4 regions of the Proteus sp. fly-1089 genome follow, and region 1 is predicted to be linked to each of the others. Evidence: predicted binding sites of a transcription regulator. Region 1 holds the regulator's gene; each other region holds the start of a gene.
What was found. The regulator Fur, encoded in region 1, represses iron uptake genes when iron is present. The targets are predictions, from matches to a motif close to ATAATAATGAGAACNACTATCAA.

Region 1 (4,141 bases):
CGATCAGTATTTTGGTAAAGTTTCTTATGATTTCCCAATTGCTGACAATGCATTAAGAACGTCTTACCAATTCTACGGTGCTAAAGATAAAGTGACCGGTGGTGGCGTTAATGATGTTTATGATGGGCTGGCATGGTTACAAGCACTGACTTTTGGTTATACCTACAATGTATTTGACTTCAAAGTAGAAGGAACGTGGGTTAAAGCTGAAGGTAATCAAGGTTATTTTTTACAGCGTATGACTCCGGGTTGGGCAACATCTAATGGTCGTCTTGATGTCTGGTGGGATGGTCGTTCTGACTTTAACGCTAATGGTGAAAAAGCACTTTATGCGGGTGTAATGTACGATCTGAAAAACTGGGATCTATCTGGCTGGGCGGTAGGTACTTCTTATGTTTACGCATGGGATGCTAAGCCAAGTGGTAAAGCCATTTATGATCAAGGTCAGCGTATTAGAGAAAGCGCATGGAATGCGGATATTATGTATACGGTTCAAGAAGGTCGAGCTAAAGGCACTCTCTTTAAACTTCACTATACCCGTTATGATAACCACTCCGATATTCCAAGTTATGAAGGTGGTTTTGGTAATATTTTCCAAGATGAAAAAGACGTTAAATTTAACGTGATAATGCCATTTACTATTTTCTAATATCAGCATAAGGATAAAGTGTATTCATTACACTTTATCCTGAATAAAACTAAAAAAGCTAAATACGATTACGATAAGTAAAAACAAACCTCATTAATGAAGTGAAATTGTCAGTAGTAGTAAGAAGTAGAAGAGTCGAAGTAAAAAGTAGTAAAGAGTCGTTTTAAAATCGCAGTATATAGTAAAAGTAATGAAGTAAAGTCGTCATGTCATGTCGTCTGAGATAAATGTGAGTGGGTTATGTTTATCTCTTGTGTTTCAGTTATTTCGCAAAATTTGCGTAAGGTATTTACCCTAAGTAAAGGCAGTCAGAGTGGGTATCGTAGTGGGGGGTAAATACCTTTATTTTTTTCATTCCTTCCTTTTTCGTCCTTTTCATCCTTGTAGGTTTTTTTATTCTATGGCAAATTTCTTGCCATTCATTTTATCTCATCTTATTTATTATTCTGCATTGAATGTAGTTCGATAATGCACGTTTTCAGGAAGAAGCATGTTAAAGCGATTGGATGATTTTTTATTAGAACCACCATTGAAGCCCTTTAAAGGTATAAAACGATTTATTGTTGAATTTCTTTTTTTTGGTGTGAAAGAGGCGCGTTCTTGTTTATTTGCGGGATTTTTCTTTTTTATTTTATTTGCAACACCAAGTAAAGGAATATTAGGGATACCTCGTTATGACGTTTTACTTATTCTCGCTATTGCTTTCCAATTATGGATGGTATGGGGAAAACTTGAAACATGGGATGAATTAAAAGCGATCTGTTTTTTCCACATCGTTGGTTTTGTGATGGAATTATTTAAAACATCAGCAGCAATTGGATCGTGGAAATACCCTGATTTTGCTTACACTAAATTGTGGGAAGTGCCTTTATTTACAGGATTTATGTACTCCGCGGTAGGAAGTTATTTAATTCAAGCATGGCGTTTTTTAAAAGTACGAATTGAACATTATCCACCTTATTGGATGGCAACTTTAGTTGCACTCGCTATCTATATTAATTTCTTTTCTCATCACTTTATCGGTGATTATCGCTGGTATTTAACTGCTTTTATTTTAGGTCTTTATGCTCGTAGTGTGGTTTATTTTACGCCTTATGATACAGAGCGAAAAATGCCACTATTATTGGCTTTTGTTCTGATAGGTTTCTTTATTTGGCTTGCTGAGAATTTCGGTACATTTTTTGGTGTTTGGCAATATCCTAACCAGATTGGTGCTTGGTCTGCTGTGCATGCAGGGAAATGGGGCTCTTGGTCACTGTTAGTCATTGTTACATTTACTATCGTGGTTCATTTAAAACATATTAAACACAGTATCAGTGTGCCTAAGTAGAGTTATTTTATCCTCAAATTTAAGGTAATAAAAAAGGAACTGTGAACAGTTCCTTTTTTTTACTGAGAGATTATCCAGAATGAATTATTTCTCATCATGTGCGTGGCTATCTTCTTTACAATTGCCTTCAGCGCAGTGGCCATATAAATAAAGGCTATGATTGGAAAGCTTGATACCATGACGTTCAGCGATGTTTCTTTGGCGCACTTCAATCGCATCATCTGTAAACTCGATAACTTTGCCACAATCAAGACAAATTAAATGATCGTGATGGTGTTGTTGAGTTAATTCAAATACTGATTTACCACCTTCAAAATTATGTCGGGTAACAATACCAGCATCGTCAAATTGGTTTAAGACGCGATACACGGTTGCCAGACCAATCTCTTCACCGATATCGATGAGTTTTTTATAGAGATCTTCAGCACTGACATGATGGCACTCAGGATCCTGGAGCACTTCCAAGATCTTTAAGCGAGGAAGTGTAACTTTTAACCCAGCATTTTTTAACGCTTTATTATTGTCGGTCATGCGGATTTAATCCTGTTGCTAATGGTGAATTTAATTTTTGTGCTCACTAATAGGGTTGATTCATTAACACTCGGGTGAATAAATAACCTTATTGATTATAGGCATGATATTTAAAAATAAACACCCCTACCTATCACACTATCTTAGCACACCATTGAATAATTATCATTCTCAATATTGAGTATTTATTTATCCCAGAATTTCATCTAGGCTCATTTCTTCTTTGATTTGAGCAACCCAAGCATCAACACGCTCTTCGGTTAATTCTGGTTGACGGTCTTCATCAATCGCAAGGCCGATAAAGTGATTATCATCTGCAAGCCCTTTAGAGGCTTCAAAATGGTAACCTTCTGTTGGCCAGTGACCCACAATGACAGCACCACGAGGTTCGATAATATCGCGAATTGTGCCCATTGCATCACAGAAGTATTCTGCATAGTCTTCTTGGTCGCCACAACCGAACAGTGCAACCAACTTACCTTCAAAATTAATATCTTCTAGTGTTGGGAAAAAGTCATCCCAATCGCATTGTGCTTCACCATAATACCAAGTAGGAATACCTAGTAACAGAATATCAAATGCTTCGATATCTTCTTTACTGGATTTTGCGATATCATGAACTTCGGCATTATCAGCGCCCAGTCTTTCTTGAAGCATTTTGGCAATATTTTCAGTGTTGCCGGTATCACTGCCGAAGAATATACCTATGATTGCCATAAAGTGAGATAACCTCTTTTATTCTATATTCGTTATACTTCAAATTGTCGCGTTGTTGACTACGTTGATTCGTACTGATTACATACTTTGTATGTAACAGTAACGCCTTTACTTGCCAATTAGCCACACTTCGAAATAGTTAGAGTATATTTGTCTGTGTTTGAACAATTACTAGTGAAAAATAAACATCTTGTTTTCATAATAGAAAACTAAAAAACGTATTTTGACGAAAATAGCAGGGTAATTCTGTCAAATTTGTGTGGTTTAGCTACTAGCTATTCTCATTTTGATGTATTTTCAAGGCGTGATTTTGCGCCAATTGTTCTAGTAATATTTCTTCAATAAGTTCGCTACGGCTAACATTTCTTGCAGTCGCCAACTCATTAAGTGCATTCACAGCATCTTCATTTAATTTCAATTCAACTCGACGTAAACCATTGACTCTGTCTCGTCTTAATTGATTGCGTTTATTAATTCTAAGCTGTTCATCCCGAGAAAGCGGGTTTGTTTTAGGTCGCCCAGGTCTGCGTTCATCTGCGAACAAATCCAGTGTGGTGCGATCAGTTTGTTCTTTTGCCATAAATTTTGCTGTGAAAGGGCGTATACCAATGACTAAATTGCGAAACGCCCAATAATACCCCACATAGTGACGTCCTGCCACTGCTTCCTGAGTTTAACCTATTGTCATTTGGTGTTTTTATCGACAGACTGTGTGATTAAGTACAATAATTATACATTCAGATAAATTATTACTTCCTTAATTACGCCACTTTCAGTAATAAATTATGCTTTTGATAAAAAACGACGAATAGCGTTAATAACAGTGTTAGGTTTTTCTGAATGTACCCAATGTCCAGTGTTTGCTACGACAAAAGCGCTAGCTTGCGGAAATTGGCGTGCAATATCATTACGAT
Region 2 (4,141 bases), on a different contig from region 1:
TAAAAGATGTCACAACACAGTAAAGTATAGTGAAATGAACCGCACATTGTACGTGAGCAAAAATTAAATTGTCTTAAATTTGCGCTTTTATTGAAAATTTGTTTCTGATAGATTGCGCAACCAAGAAGATCACTACCGAGTTACCATTATGAATATGATTAAAAGAAAGCCCGCAGCAAAAACACGTAAAAAAACACGTGAAGAGCTGAACGCGGAAGGACGTGAACGCAAACGTCAAAAGAAACACCGTGGCAATCCTGCTGGTAACCGTCAGCAGGAAATGGAAAATAAAAACCAAACTAAAAATACAGTACCGAAAGATCCACGTATTGGTAGTAAAAAACCAATCCCTCTGATTGTGGGTGATACACCTAAAGTGGCGAAGAAAAAACCTGCGCCCGTCAAAGCAGAACCGGTTCGTTTAACACCTGAACAAGAATTAGACTTGTTAGAAAACGATACTCGTTTAGACGAATTACTGTCTCGCCTTGAAAATGGTGAAAAACTTAACGCTGAAGAGCAGGCTTATACTGAAAAAACCCTTGATCGTATTGACGAATTAATGGTTGAACTCGGTATTGAGTTTGAAGATGATGACGATGAAGAAAAAACTGAAGACATCATGCAATTACTAAAAGGTAAATAATCAAAAGGCTAATAATTTGTATTGATTACCTTACATCTAATGGATATCAGTAAACTATTGATATCCATTAGTTTTATATTTTTTCCGTTTTTTTCACATTTGATTTATGTTTGAAAACACCCTTTTCTTGTGATGACATAAACAAACCTATCAAGCTCAGATAACTCCACCTATTCCTCTCTTATCATCCCTGATATTCTATTTTTCTATCTTTAATATACGAGTGATAAGAAATATGGATAACAGACAGCAGTACTTAGATATCGCAGCCGGGCAAGGAGAAAAAGTGCCCTCTCGTATAGTGGCTTTTCCTGCACAGCCACTAAACTATGCACTTATTGAGCAACGCCTAGAAGAGCAGACGGATTATACGGATGGTGAAATTAATTATCTGAGTGAAAATATTGATGATGGTTTTTTCTATCGTTGCCAACATGGAGATAATGAATTACATTTTTTTGTCTGTCTTTATCCTCGAGATGAAGATTATGAAATACGCCCAATGTATTCGACAGATGAACTGACCCCGCAGTTATTAGCGCACGCAAATGCCACTACTCAAGATTTATTATTAGAAACGCTCTTTACCGAGGCGTTACATCCCTTAGCAAGTTACCGTCATCAACTGAATTTTCTAAATATTATTGCCCCCGAAATGGTTTTGGCATTAGATGAATCAGCGGCAGGTAAAGCCTTAACACCAGAGTGGGTCCGTTTTCAATTAAAGACCCCCGATCTCTATCCTGAAGTAGAAAGCTTATATGTTATTCATGCAGTCTATGATACAGAGAACGATCCACCAACAATGTTTTGGTTCCATACTCATGGGCTCGCACGCTGTGGCTTAACAGAAGTCGATTTAGTTATTCCAAGTATGCTTGAATCTTACTATGGTATTCCTGATCTCTTCCGTTGCTTTGTTAACAACAGCATTAATCATCGCCAAATCGAATTTGGAGAACCAATGCTTTGTGGACAAACATCAACAGGTTTAGAGTATCTTGTTGCCTTACCTTTTGAAGAAGGTATCCGCCATATCAATCAATCAACACCTCTCGAAAATCTTAGACCTTTAGAAGAGATGCGTTATGACACTGAAGGTGCACCCAATGGGGTTTTCTTGGGTGATTTAGCCGATCGTGACGAATATCATCAACATCCTTCCTCTATGCTATTTAGAACCAATGAAGAAAATCCTGTTTTAGAAACCTTCTTTAAAGGTTATGAAGAGCAGCAAGCGATGATGCTACTGCGTAGCAATGAAGAAACCTATGAGATGTCTGAAAAAGCCAAGCGACGCTGGGAATACTTCGTTTCTATGTTTGATAACTACAATCAACCATCTGTTGAGAAAAAAAGTGGTTTTCTCTCCAAATTATTAGGTAAAGACAAACCCGAAGAGGCTGAAAACCCTTGGCAATTTATGATCAAGTTCGGCATTCCTTATGGCGAAGAGGAAGAAAAAGAGCTTGAACATATGTGGTTTGTGCCACAGTCTCGTGATGGAGACATCGTTTATGCCAAATTACTCAACGTGCCATTTTATGTTGAAGAGATGCAAGAAGGTGAAATCTATCCTATCAATATAGATTTAATAACAGATTGGGTCGTTTCATTCGAAGATAATAGTTATACCCCTAACAATATTTACCAGCTTTTTAGCCACCAACAGACTCACTAATAGCTAACGATCTCATAACCCTAATGCGGGTTTCTTATTTAATAATAATGAGAAACCCGCTTTTAATTTCAGTGAAATCTACTTTCATCTTGTGATCAGTTAACATTATTAATTGATTGTTATTTTGTTGCTACATTGATATCTCAACTCTTCACATTTTGTTTTTGTCTAGTAACAGATAGAGAAAACAGTTCGTTTTCCTTCCAATATCTTTTCTCTGGTTGATTTAAATCAAGTGTTGATAAGCCTAGAGTAGGCTAAATTATACCCAATAAAGATAATTATAATTCTCATTAGCATTAAAAATATTTATTATAATTATCCTGACTCTTATTATGTGAATTTTTATATACGTTAATAATTATCAGTATCATTATTTTTTGTATCAATATTCGTGGAAGAACGATTTATGTCACTGATCCCAAATCACAGTTATAAAATCTTGAGCTACTCACCTCAGATTAGCCCTGCATACAGGCAGAAGTTGCTATCTTTAGGTATGTTGCCTGGCGCTGTGTTTAACGTTATTCGTATCGCACCACTGGGTGACCCTATTCAAATAGAAACGCACCGAGTATCCCTCATTTTGAGAAAAAAAGATCTCGCACTTATTAACCTTAGCGAAGTGGTTCATAACGAAAAATAATCGTTATTTCTCATTCAACCAGGCAAGACAACTATTGGCATCACTATTATGACTCCTCTCACTATAGGCCTTATCGGCAACCCCAATGCTGGTAAAACGACACTTTTTAATCAGTTAACAGGCTCTCGCCAGCGCGTAGGTAACTGGGCGGGTGTGACGGTCGAACGCAAAGTTGGTCGTTTCACAACGACAAATCATAAAATTGAGCTCGTCGATTTACCCGGCACTTACTCTTTAACGACAATCTCAGAACAGACATCGCTTGATGAGCAAATTGCCTGTCATTTCATTTTAAGTAATGAAGCCGACATGCTGATTAACGTTGTTGATGCCTCTAATCTTGAACGAAACCTTTATTTGACATTACAGCTTCTTGAGTTAGGCATTCCCTGCATTGTGGCATTAAACATGCTCGATATTGCAGAACATCAAGATATGCAAATTGATATCAAAGCGTTGTCTGAGCAACTGGGTTGCCCTGTTATTCCTATGGTTTCAACAAAAGCATCGGGAATGGATAAGCTCAAAGACGCGATTGACACTTTTCCTGCTGAAAAGAAAAAACCACAAGAATTACTCACATCCTACCCAATATGGTTACTTAATGAAGTCGAAGCGCTCGCTGAAAAAATTAACCATGATGAGTTTAATTTACAGCAACGTCGGTGGATGGCATTACAGTGTTTAGAAGGGGATATTTATACCCATCAGCGTGCTCAAGTTACCACCGAAGATATCAAAGCTATTCGTCAGCGAATTCAAGATGAACACAATAATGAACCCGAATTAGTCATTGCAGATGCCCGTTATCAAAATATTGAACGCATCTGTCATACTGTGATTAATATGGAGTCTATTAAGCCAAATATCCTGACACAAAATATCGATAAAGTGATATTAAACCGTTGGTTAGGTGTACCTATCTTCCTGTTTGTAATGTATTTAATGTTCGTTTTGGCGATTAACATCGGTGGTGCATTACAACCCGCTTTTGAAGGTGGATCTGAAGCCATCTTTATTCATGGTATTCAATGGATTGGTGCAACCTTTAACTTTCCAGAATGGTTAACCATTTTCCTTGCACAAGGTGTCGGTGGTGGTATCAATACTGTTCTTCCTCTCGTGCCACAAATCGGGATGATGTACTTGTTCTTATCTATCCTTGAAG
Region 3 (4,141 bases), on a different contig from region 1:
GTGTTATTTGAACGAGCCGCTGGTTTTACACCTGAATGTTGTCTTTCTTATGGTAATGGCAGTATGGGACAAATGTTACAAAATGCAGGTGGTCAAAACTTAGGTTCAGAATATATAAAAGGCACTTATGGGATTTTGAACCAAGAAACGGTGATTTATGCCAAACCGGATAAGATTTTTTTAACAGGGGCTGATTGGAGTGGCTATAACCCTTCAGGTGATTGGGTTAATTTAGGCCCAGGTGCAAATTTAGATTTGGCAAAACAGCAACTTGAAATTTTAATGCACCGACTTGCTTACAAAACACTCGATGCGGTTAAAGATAAACAAGTATATGCTCTTTGGCACTCATTTTATGACAGCCCTTTTGGTTTTATTGCGATATTACAAATGGCTAAATGGCTACACCCTGAGCGTTTTTCACACCTCGATGTAGACACTATTTTTTATGATTACCATACTCAATTTTTACCAGTGAAATGGGAAACGGGCTATTGGGTCACTTTGTTTGATCAAGATAAGGAATAATCATGTTTGATATCTATTCACCCGATCCTTTACGGGCAAAAATTGAGTCACAATCAGCAGGAAAAAGAACAATTTTATACTCAGCAAAAGGCCAACCTAACTATATGTATGTTGTTCCTTATTTTCGATTAAATGAAGTATCAGATAATCTTGATGATACAACTCACTCTGCATTTATTGTAAATGGAAAAGTTAAGAATGAGTTTTTCTATGCGTGTTATCCCGCTTCATTACATCAAGATGAATTGTTAAGTTTACCTAACCAAAAACCGGCGACATCATTAGATTTATTGAGCTTCCAGCAATATGCACAACATACAGGACGAGGATTTCATTTAAGTACACATGCAGAATGGGCTGCTTTAATGCTGTGGTGTCGCCACCACAATATGATTGAAGATGGTAATACGGATTATGGACGAAGCTTTCTTCACCCAGAGCAATCTGTTACTCGTGTTGATGGTAAAGAAGCTGGTGATATGGACTTTACCACAGGTGATCCCACGACAATAACGGGGCCACAATGGTCGAATTGGTATCATGATAATAGTGAGTTTGGTATTAGTGATTTATGTGGCAACCTTTGGGAATGGCAAAGTGGTATGCAATTAAATGCCGGAGAAATACAGATAATTAAAGATAATGATTCTGTATTTTGTGGTGATCCCTCAGTAATAGAGCAATGGCACTCAATAGCATTATCAACGGGACAATTATTACCAATCAATCATCCCAATAGCGCAAAATACGATGCCCCTTCAGATTATTGTGATGGAAATGCTGGTACTCCTATTTTATCAACTTCAATAAAACACTATAACGGCACACCAACAGATAATGGTTATCCTGCTGGATTAATGGACGGCGATTTTAATGCAATAACAGCAGAAGATAGTATTAAAATACCTACATTATTTAAAGAATTAGGATTATATCCAGCAATAAACCAACAGGACAATGATCAGGTTTATTTACGAAATTATGGTCAACGCTCTTTAATGCGCGGAGGCGCTTGGTATTCACAGCAAGCCGCAGGGATGCGAGCATTATGCTTAAGTCATAATCAGCATCATTTCAGCACTTCTGTCGGCGGTCGCCTTGCTTGGATTGATACAACCAGTTAATTAACCTAAAAAATTATTATTTATAGATATTTTTGCATAAATTAATTTACCTTAGTATCGATTATATGAATAATACTGCTAATAGTAATTATTATTATTCGGTGACTTATTGTGATTAATTTTCATGCGTTTAAATTAAAACCGGTGGCATTGCTCTGTTCTGCCACCCTTCCTTTTGTTTTGGCTACACAGGCTTTTGCGGAAGATGCAGCAAAAACAGAACAAGTAGAGAAGCTTGTTGTTAGTGCTCAAGCATTAAAAGTAAATACTAGTTTGCAAGAAACGCCTAAATCAGTTTCTGTGATTTCTCAGCAAGATATAGAAACTCATGCTCCACAAAAATTAGACGAAGCATTGCGTTATACATCAGGTGTTGTCTCTCAACCTTTTGGTGCTGATAACGATACTGATTGGCTCCGTATTCGTGGCTTTGAGGCGGCAACTTATCTCGATGGCAGTCGCCTCTTTCGTGATGGTTATTATACATGGCTACTTGAGCCTTATGGTTTTGAACAAATTGAAGTGGTAAAAGGTTCTTCTGCTGTATTATTTGGTGAATCGACACCTGGTGGTGCCGTTAACGTAGTACAAAAGAAACCCAGTTTTACTCCTCGTAATGAAGTCTTTCTTGAGGCCGGAAATAATGATCAACGAGGCTTAGGCTTTGATGTTTCAAGTGCCACGGATGATAAACGTGTGCGCTATCGCCTTGTTGGGTTAATGAAAAAATCAGACGGAGAATTATCGGGTACTGATAATGAGCGTATTTATCTAGCGCCAAGTGTTGCGATTAACCTGACTGACGATACATCACTCACTTTTATGGCAACCTATCTTCATGATGATGGTACGCCAACTAATCCTTTCTTCCCAGCAGCAGGCACATTAATTTCATCCCCTTTTGGTAAAATTAAGCCTTCTACCAACTTAGGTGAACCTGGGTATGATAAATATAAACGTACCCAAATTTCAGCAGGTTATTTACTTGACCATAATATCAATGATGTTTGGCGTTTTTCACAACGTTTAAACTATGGCTATAACGATTTGTTATTACGCAGTGTCTATGCTTTTCCTAATTCAGATATCACTGCAACAGAGCTAAGTCGAGGTGTTGTCTTCCGTGATGGTAAAAGCCAAAGTATCACTTTTGATAACAATATAGTCGGTGAATGGGATACAGATAATTTTGAGCACACATTATTAGCCGGTGCTGAATTGCAATATCACCAAACTAAAGGTGATGAACAAGATAATTATAGTTTTGATAAAATTAATCCGTGGAACCCAATTTACGGTAAATATACCCCACTTAACCCTGCTGATAATGTCAATCGTACTATCGATAAAACACAATATAGTCTTTATTCACAATATCAAACCAAATTTGATAGTCACTGGGTTGCCGTTGCCGGTGTTCGTCAAGATTGGGTAAAAACAGAAAATAAAGCGCAAACAAAAAATGAGGACAAATCACGTACTGATAGTGAATTTAGCCTCAATGCAGGATTAATGTATTTAGCAGATAATGGCGTATCGCCTTATATCAGTTATTCTGAGTCATTCGAGGTGATGAGCACCATTGATCCGGCAACTAAAGAGCTTTATAAACCACTCAAAGGTGACCAAATTGAAGCGGGTATAAAATATACGCCTGATTTTATGGATGGTTATTTTAATATTGCTTGGTTTGATATCACACAGAAAAATGCACTTGTTGCAAACCCAACAACTTTTGTTTCAACACAAACGGGTAAAGTCACCTCAAAAGGTGTCGAAGTTTCCAGTGAAGTGCAGTTGACTGAACGTTTAGCATTAAAAGCCAATTACACCTATACCGATATGCAAACGGATGACACTGGTAATAAAGGTAAACAGCAAGCGGGGTTAATTCCTAAACATACCGCTTCAGCTTGGGGAAGTTACACTATTCCAATTACAGGGACGCAAGATCTAACATTAGGTACTGGGGTACGCTATTTAGGAGAATCTAAAGATAACCCTAAAAGCAGTAATTTAACTGTTCCTAGTGCAACATTATGGGATATGGCAGCAACTTATAACCTCGATAAACAGTGGCAACTACAGTTAAATATCAACAATATCCTCGATAAAGAGTATATCTCTGGTTGTGATTACTACTGTTATTATGGGCAATCGCGCTCTGTTTTATTGAACGCAAAATATCGCTGGTAATTTTCTTTTTTATTCCGCCTTTTATTGTTAAATATGCAATTAAAAGGCGGAATAGTATTTTATAAATGAGTGACCATGTTCGAACTCTCAAATATTCAAATGGATCGCGGTGGACGTACTATTTTATCAATCCCCTCACTGCGTATTTCAGACTCTGGATTAACTATTGTGCTCGGCCATAATGGTTCAGGTAAATCGACCTTAGTTAGTTTATTATCTGGTCAGCAAATCCCTGATAGTGGAAATATCACACTGAATAATTGCAATATCTCACACTATAAACCACGTGATCT
Region 4 (4,141 bases), on a different contig from region 1:
ACGGACGTTTGCCCACGATATTAATTCATGGGATGACTGCTTAGTATTACTTGATGGGTTGTATCACGAATTAGAAAAAAGACTCACAAAGGTTAAACCCGATCTAAGGATCGCAAGGCAAGGCGTTAAGCTAAAATTTGATGATTTTCAGTTAACGACGCAAGAGCATACTCATCCTATTTTAGAAAAAGCCGATTTAATAGATATCGCTTATCAAGCATGGCATGAACGCCGAAATGGCCGAGGTGTACGATTAATCGGATTTCATGTCACTTTGCAAGATCCACAAATAGAACGACAACTTCTTTTAGCGCTATAAGAATTCAAAACCATAGCCGATCAATAGATTGGCTATGGCTAACGTAGTTAATTTATTCTATATGATCTTACCAGCGATAATTCATCGTTGCTGTCATTGTTCTACCTATTCCATAAAAGCATGCGGTATCACCAGCACAAGATGCAACATAATGTTTATTGGCAATATTATTCATATTTAATTGGATCTCAGCCCCTTTTAAAGAAGGTGATAATTCATCTAAAGAATAACCGATCATCGCATCATACAAGGTTACCGCAGGGACACTGATTGTATTTTTGGTATCACCTTGAGATACACCTACATATCTCACGCCAAAACCCGCTTTAGCCCCATTAAATAGCCCTGAGGTTTCATCATATTGACCCCAAAATGATGCCATATGCTTAGGAACTCTAGGTAACTCTTTTCCTTGAGTTCCTGAAATAATGGTCTTTTTGACCTCTGTATCGGTGTAAGCATAGCTACTGATCAATGAGATATTTTCAGTTAATTGGCTATTAATTTGTGCTTCAATACCACGGCTTCTAATTTCACCAACAGGCTCAAAATAGGCTTTTTCGGCATTATAGTTAGTAACATTACGTTGTTGTAACTGATAAATAGAGAGCATTGCTAATGTTTGCTGATTTGGTGTGAGGTATTTAATACCCGCTTCTAATTGGCGTCCTTCACTTGGCTCAAATGGCGCACTACCCGGTGCTCTACGGGTTTGTAAATTAGGCTCAAAAGAGGTGCTGTAACTTATATAAGGTGAAATACCATTATCAAAAGCATATAAAAGACCAGCACGACCCGTTAGTTTATTATCATCTTGCTGATCATATGTGGTTGCTAAGAAGTCATGAGTTCGTACTTGCGCCCAGTCTTGGCGTAAACCTGCAAGTAATATCCAATTTTGCCATTGGATCTGATCTTGTAGATATAACCCGATTTGATCGCGTTTTTGCAACTGATCGGTTGCAGGTTTTTGTAAGCTCATATTAATCGGATAATTATAATTAGGATCACGCCAATCCAAGTCGTACTCTGAGCCCATAGCTCGGCGTAAATTATCTTGATCTTTACTCCATTGATAATCAATACCCACAATCACAGTATGATTAAGTTTTGCAGTAGTAAAATCAGATTGCAAACGTGTATCTATTCCTAAAGTATCCGTTTTACGTTGTTCTTGTTGAGCTCTACGTTCGAGCACATAAGGATTGTCTTTTCTTAATGAGCCGAAAACAAGGTATTTATATTTTTGATTAATATGACTATAACGAGCATTTTGTATTATTTTGAGTGAGTCACTAAATTCATGTTCAAATTCATAGCCTACGCCATATTGTTGACGCCACGATTGGTGATAATCAGGATTGTTTACATCGAAATCAAAAGGAATAGTGCCTTCAGGTGTTTTTTTCACCGTACCATAAGCGGGTAAAAAGTTACGATAACCCGCTTCAGGCTCTTGCTGAATAAAGCTTAATAACGTTAAACGTGTTTGTTCATTAGGTAAAAAAGTAATAGCGGGAGCGAGGGCAAAACGCTCTTCTTTATAGTTTTTTATTTGAGTGTGTTGTGTTTTGGCAATACCATTTAGGCGATAAAGAATACGATTGTCATCACTTAATGCACCTGAAAAGTCGAATGCAGTTTCTGCCAATTTATCATTTCCAGCTCGTACTTGAATGTGGCGAATAGACGTTGCTGTGGGTCTTTTACTTGTCATTGCAACAAGGCCACCCGGGTTTACTTGGCCATAAAGAACAGATGCAGGCCCCCTAACAACTTCAACGCGCTCTAATAACCATGGATCAAGTGCCCCTGTTGATGATGAAGCTCCCATACCATAGCTTAAACCATCTAAGAAACGAGGTGCATAACTGTATCCACGAATAAAAACCTCGTCATTACGATTAGAACTTCCTCGATATTCGGTGAAAACACCCGGTGTATAGCGCAATGCTTGTGAAACGGAACTGACATCTTGCGCATCCATCTGATCACGAGTAATAACCGTAATAGATTGTGGCGTTTTTTCAATTTCAGTTGGTGTTTTATTTGTTGATAGTGTTTTTGTGGCAATAAAACCTGAAACAGGAGATTGTGGATCTTGTGATGGTTCAGCGGTGACAATTATCTTTTCAGATGTATTTTGATTAACTGTCGCATGAATTTGAACAGAGAGTAAACTTAAAGGTAAGGCGAGAATAACGCTAGCAACACAATTTTTGTTAGACACAATAGAACCCTTTGAATTTTTATTTTTTAATTTGAAATGCGGAAGGCATGAAAATATCACTCAATAAATATTAATGCTAATGATAATGATTATCATTCTATAAATTGTATTTATTAAGATTATTTGTTTATTCCAAAATGGAATAAGACAGAGAGATATTTGTTTTGTAAGGAATAAATTATGATACTTAAGGGAAATAGAGTGTGTGTGGAGAGATAAATTATTTCTTTATGATAGCGTTAATAACAAAAAAAACCCGCCAATTAAGCGGGTTTCATTATGATATTTAAAGCGAGATTATTTAGCAGGGATCGCTTTTAAAATTGCTGTTAATAACTGCCAGTATTGACCAACACTTTTAACATGAACACGTTCATCTGGTGAGTGAGCACCACGGATTGTTGGTCCAATAGAAACCATATCCATATCTGGGTAAGGTTTTTTGAACAGACCACACTCGAGACCTGCGTGGATTACCATGATATTTGGCACTTTATCAAACAGTTGTTGATAGGTATCACGAACTAAATGCATAACAGGAGAGTCTGCATCAGGTTTCCAGCCTGGGTAACCGCCTTTGGTTTCGATATCAGCTTTAGCTAGTTTTGCTAATGCAGTCAGCATGCTGACAACATAGGTTTTTCCGCTATCAATCAGAGAACGGATTAAGCAAAGGATTTCTACTTTATCGTCAACAATGCTAACAACACCGACGTTTAATGATGTTTCAACAACACCTTCAACGTCATCACTCATACGAATAACGCCATTTGGCATGGCATTAAGTAGGTTGATTAAGCGTTCTTGGCAGTCTGCCTTAAATACTTTCTTATCTGTTGTTGTATCAAGTAACTCGATTTTCAGATTTTTTTCAGCAATGGCTAATTCGCTTTTTAATAATGCTTCAAATTTCGCTTTTACTGTTTCTAGTTGGCTTACTTTATCTGCTGGAATTGCAAATACGATATTTGCTTCACGAGGAATAGCATTGCGCAGTGTACCACCATGGAAATCAATTAGTTTTAGTGATAATTCTTCTGCATGACCTGCTAAGAAACGTGCTAATAATTTATTTGCATTACCTAAACCTAAATGGATATCACCACCAGAGTGACCACCATTTAATCCTTTCAGTACCAGTTGCTTAACAACATGACCTGTAGGAATTGCTTCGTAAGATAGGTTTACAGTGGTTTTAACATCAATACCACCCGCACAACCCATGTAGATTTCACCTTCTTCTTCAGAGTCTGTGTTGATAAGAATATCAGCTTGTAACCAACCCGGTTGTAAACCAAAAGCACCGTCCATGCCTGTTTCTTCAGTCATGGTTAATAGAACTTCTAATGGGCCATGTTTTACGGTGTCATCAGCCAAAACTGCTAATGCAGACGCCATACCAACACCGTTATCAGCACCTAATGTTGTGCCTTTTGCTTTGATCCATTCACCGTCAACATAAGGTTGGATAGGATCTTTAGTGAAGTCGTGAACCGTGTCGTTATTTTTTTGTGGCACCATATCTAAGTGTGCTTGTAAAACAACTGTTTTACGATCTTCCATGCCTTTAGTTGCAGGCTTGCGAATTAAAA

Region 2: feoA (ferrous iron transporter A) is a predicted target of Fur. The motif match lies at 2,605-2,627, and genes of this name have one in related genera.
Region 3: ABN080_RS03145 (TonB-dependent siderophore receptor) is a predicted target of Fur. The motif match lies at 1,728-1,750, and genes of this name have one in related genera.
Region 4: ABN080_RS06705 (TonB-dependent siderophore receptor) is a predicted target of Fur. The motif match lies at 2,623-2,645, and genes of this name have one in related genera.

What each region holds. Positions count from the first base shown of each region.
Region 1 covers NZ_JBEETS010000010.1:83,835-87,975, forward strand. The annotation lists gene chiP (chitoporin ChiP) at 1-649, shown strand, start outside; gene ABN080_RS17455 (DUF817 domain-containing protein) at 1,140-1,979, shown strand; gene fur (ferric iron uptake transcriptional regulator) at 2,064-2,510, opposite strand; gene fldA (flavodoxin FldA) at 2,700-3,227, opposite strand; gene ybfE (LexA regulated protein) at 3,499-3,807, opposite strand; gene ybfF (esterase) at 4,011-4,141, opposite strand, start outside.
Region 2 covers NZ_JBEETS010000007.1:131,803-135,943, reverse strand. The annotation lists gene yihI (Der GTPase-activating protein YihI) at 149-646, shown strand; gene ABN080_RS14915 (DUF4026 domain-containing protein) at 882-2,327, shown strand; gene feoA (ferrous iron transporter A) at 2,737-2,973, shown strand; gene feoB (Fe(2+) transporter permease subunit FeoB) at 3,022-4,141, shown strand, end outside.
Region 3 covers NZ_JBEETS010000001.1:669,524-673,664, forward strand. The annotation lists gene ABN080_RS03135 (ABC transporter substrate-binding protein) at 1-528, shown strand, start outside; gene ABN080_RS03140 (hypothetical protein) at 531-1,652, shown strand; gene ABN080_RS03145 (TonB-dependent siderophore receptor) at 1,764-3,848, shown strand; gene ABN080_RS03150 (ABC transporter ATP-binding protein) at 3,924-4,141, shown strand, end outside.
Region 4 covers NZ_JBEETS010000002.1:37,820-41,960, reverse strand. The annotation lists gene dinB (DNA polymerase IV) at 1-319, shown strand, start outside; gene ABN080_RS06705 (TonB-dependent siderophore receptor) at 387-2,549, opposite strand; gene pepD (beta-Ala-His dipeptidase) at 2,847-4,141, opposite strand, start outside.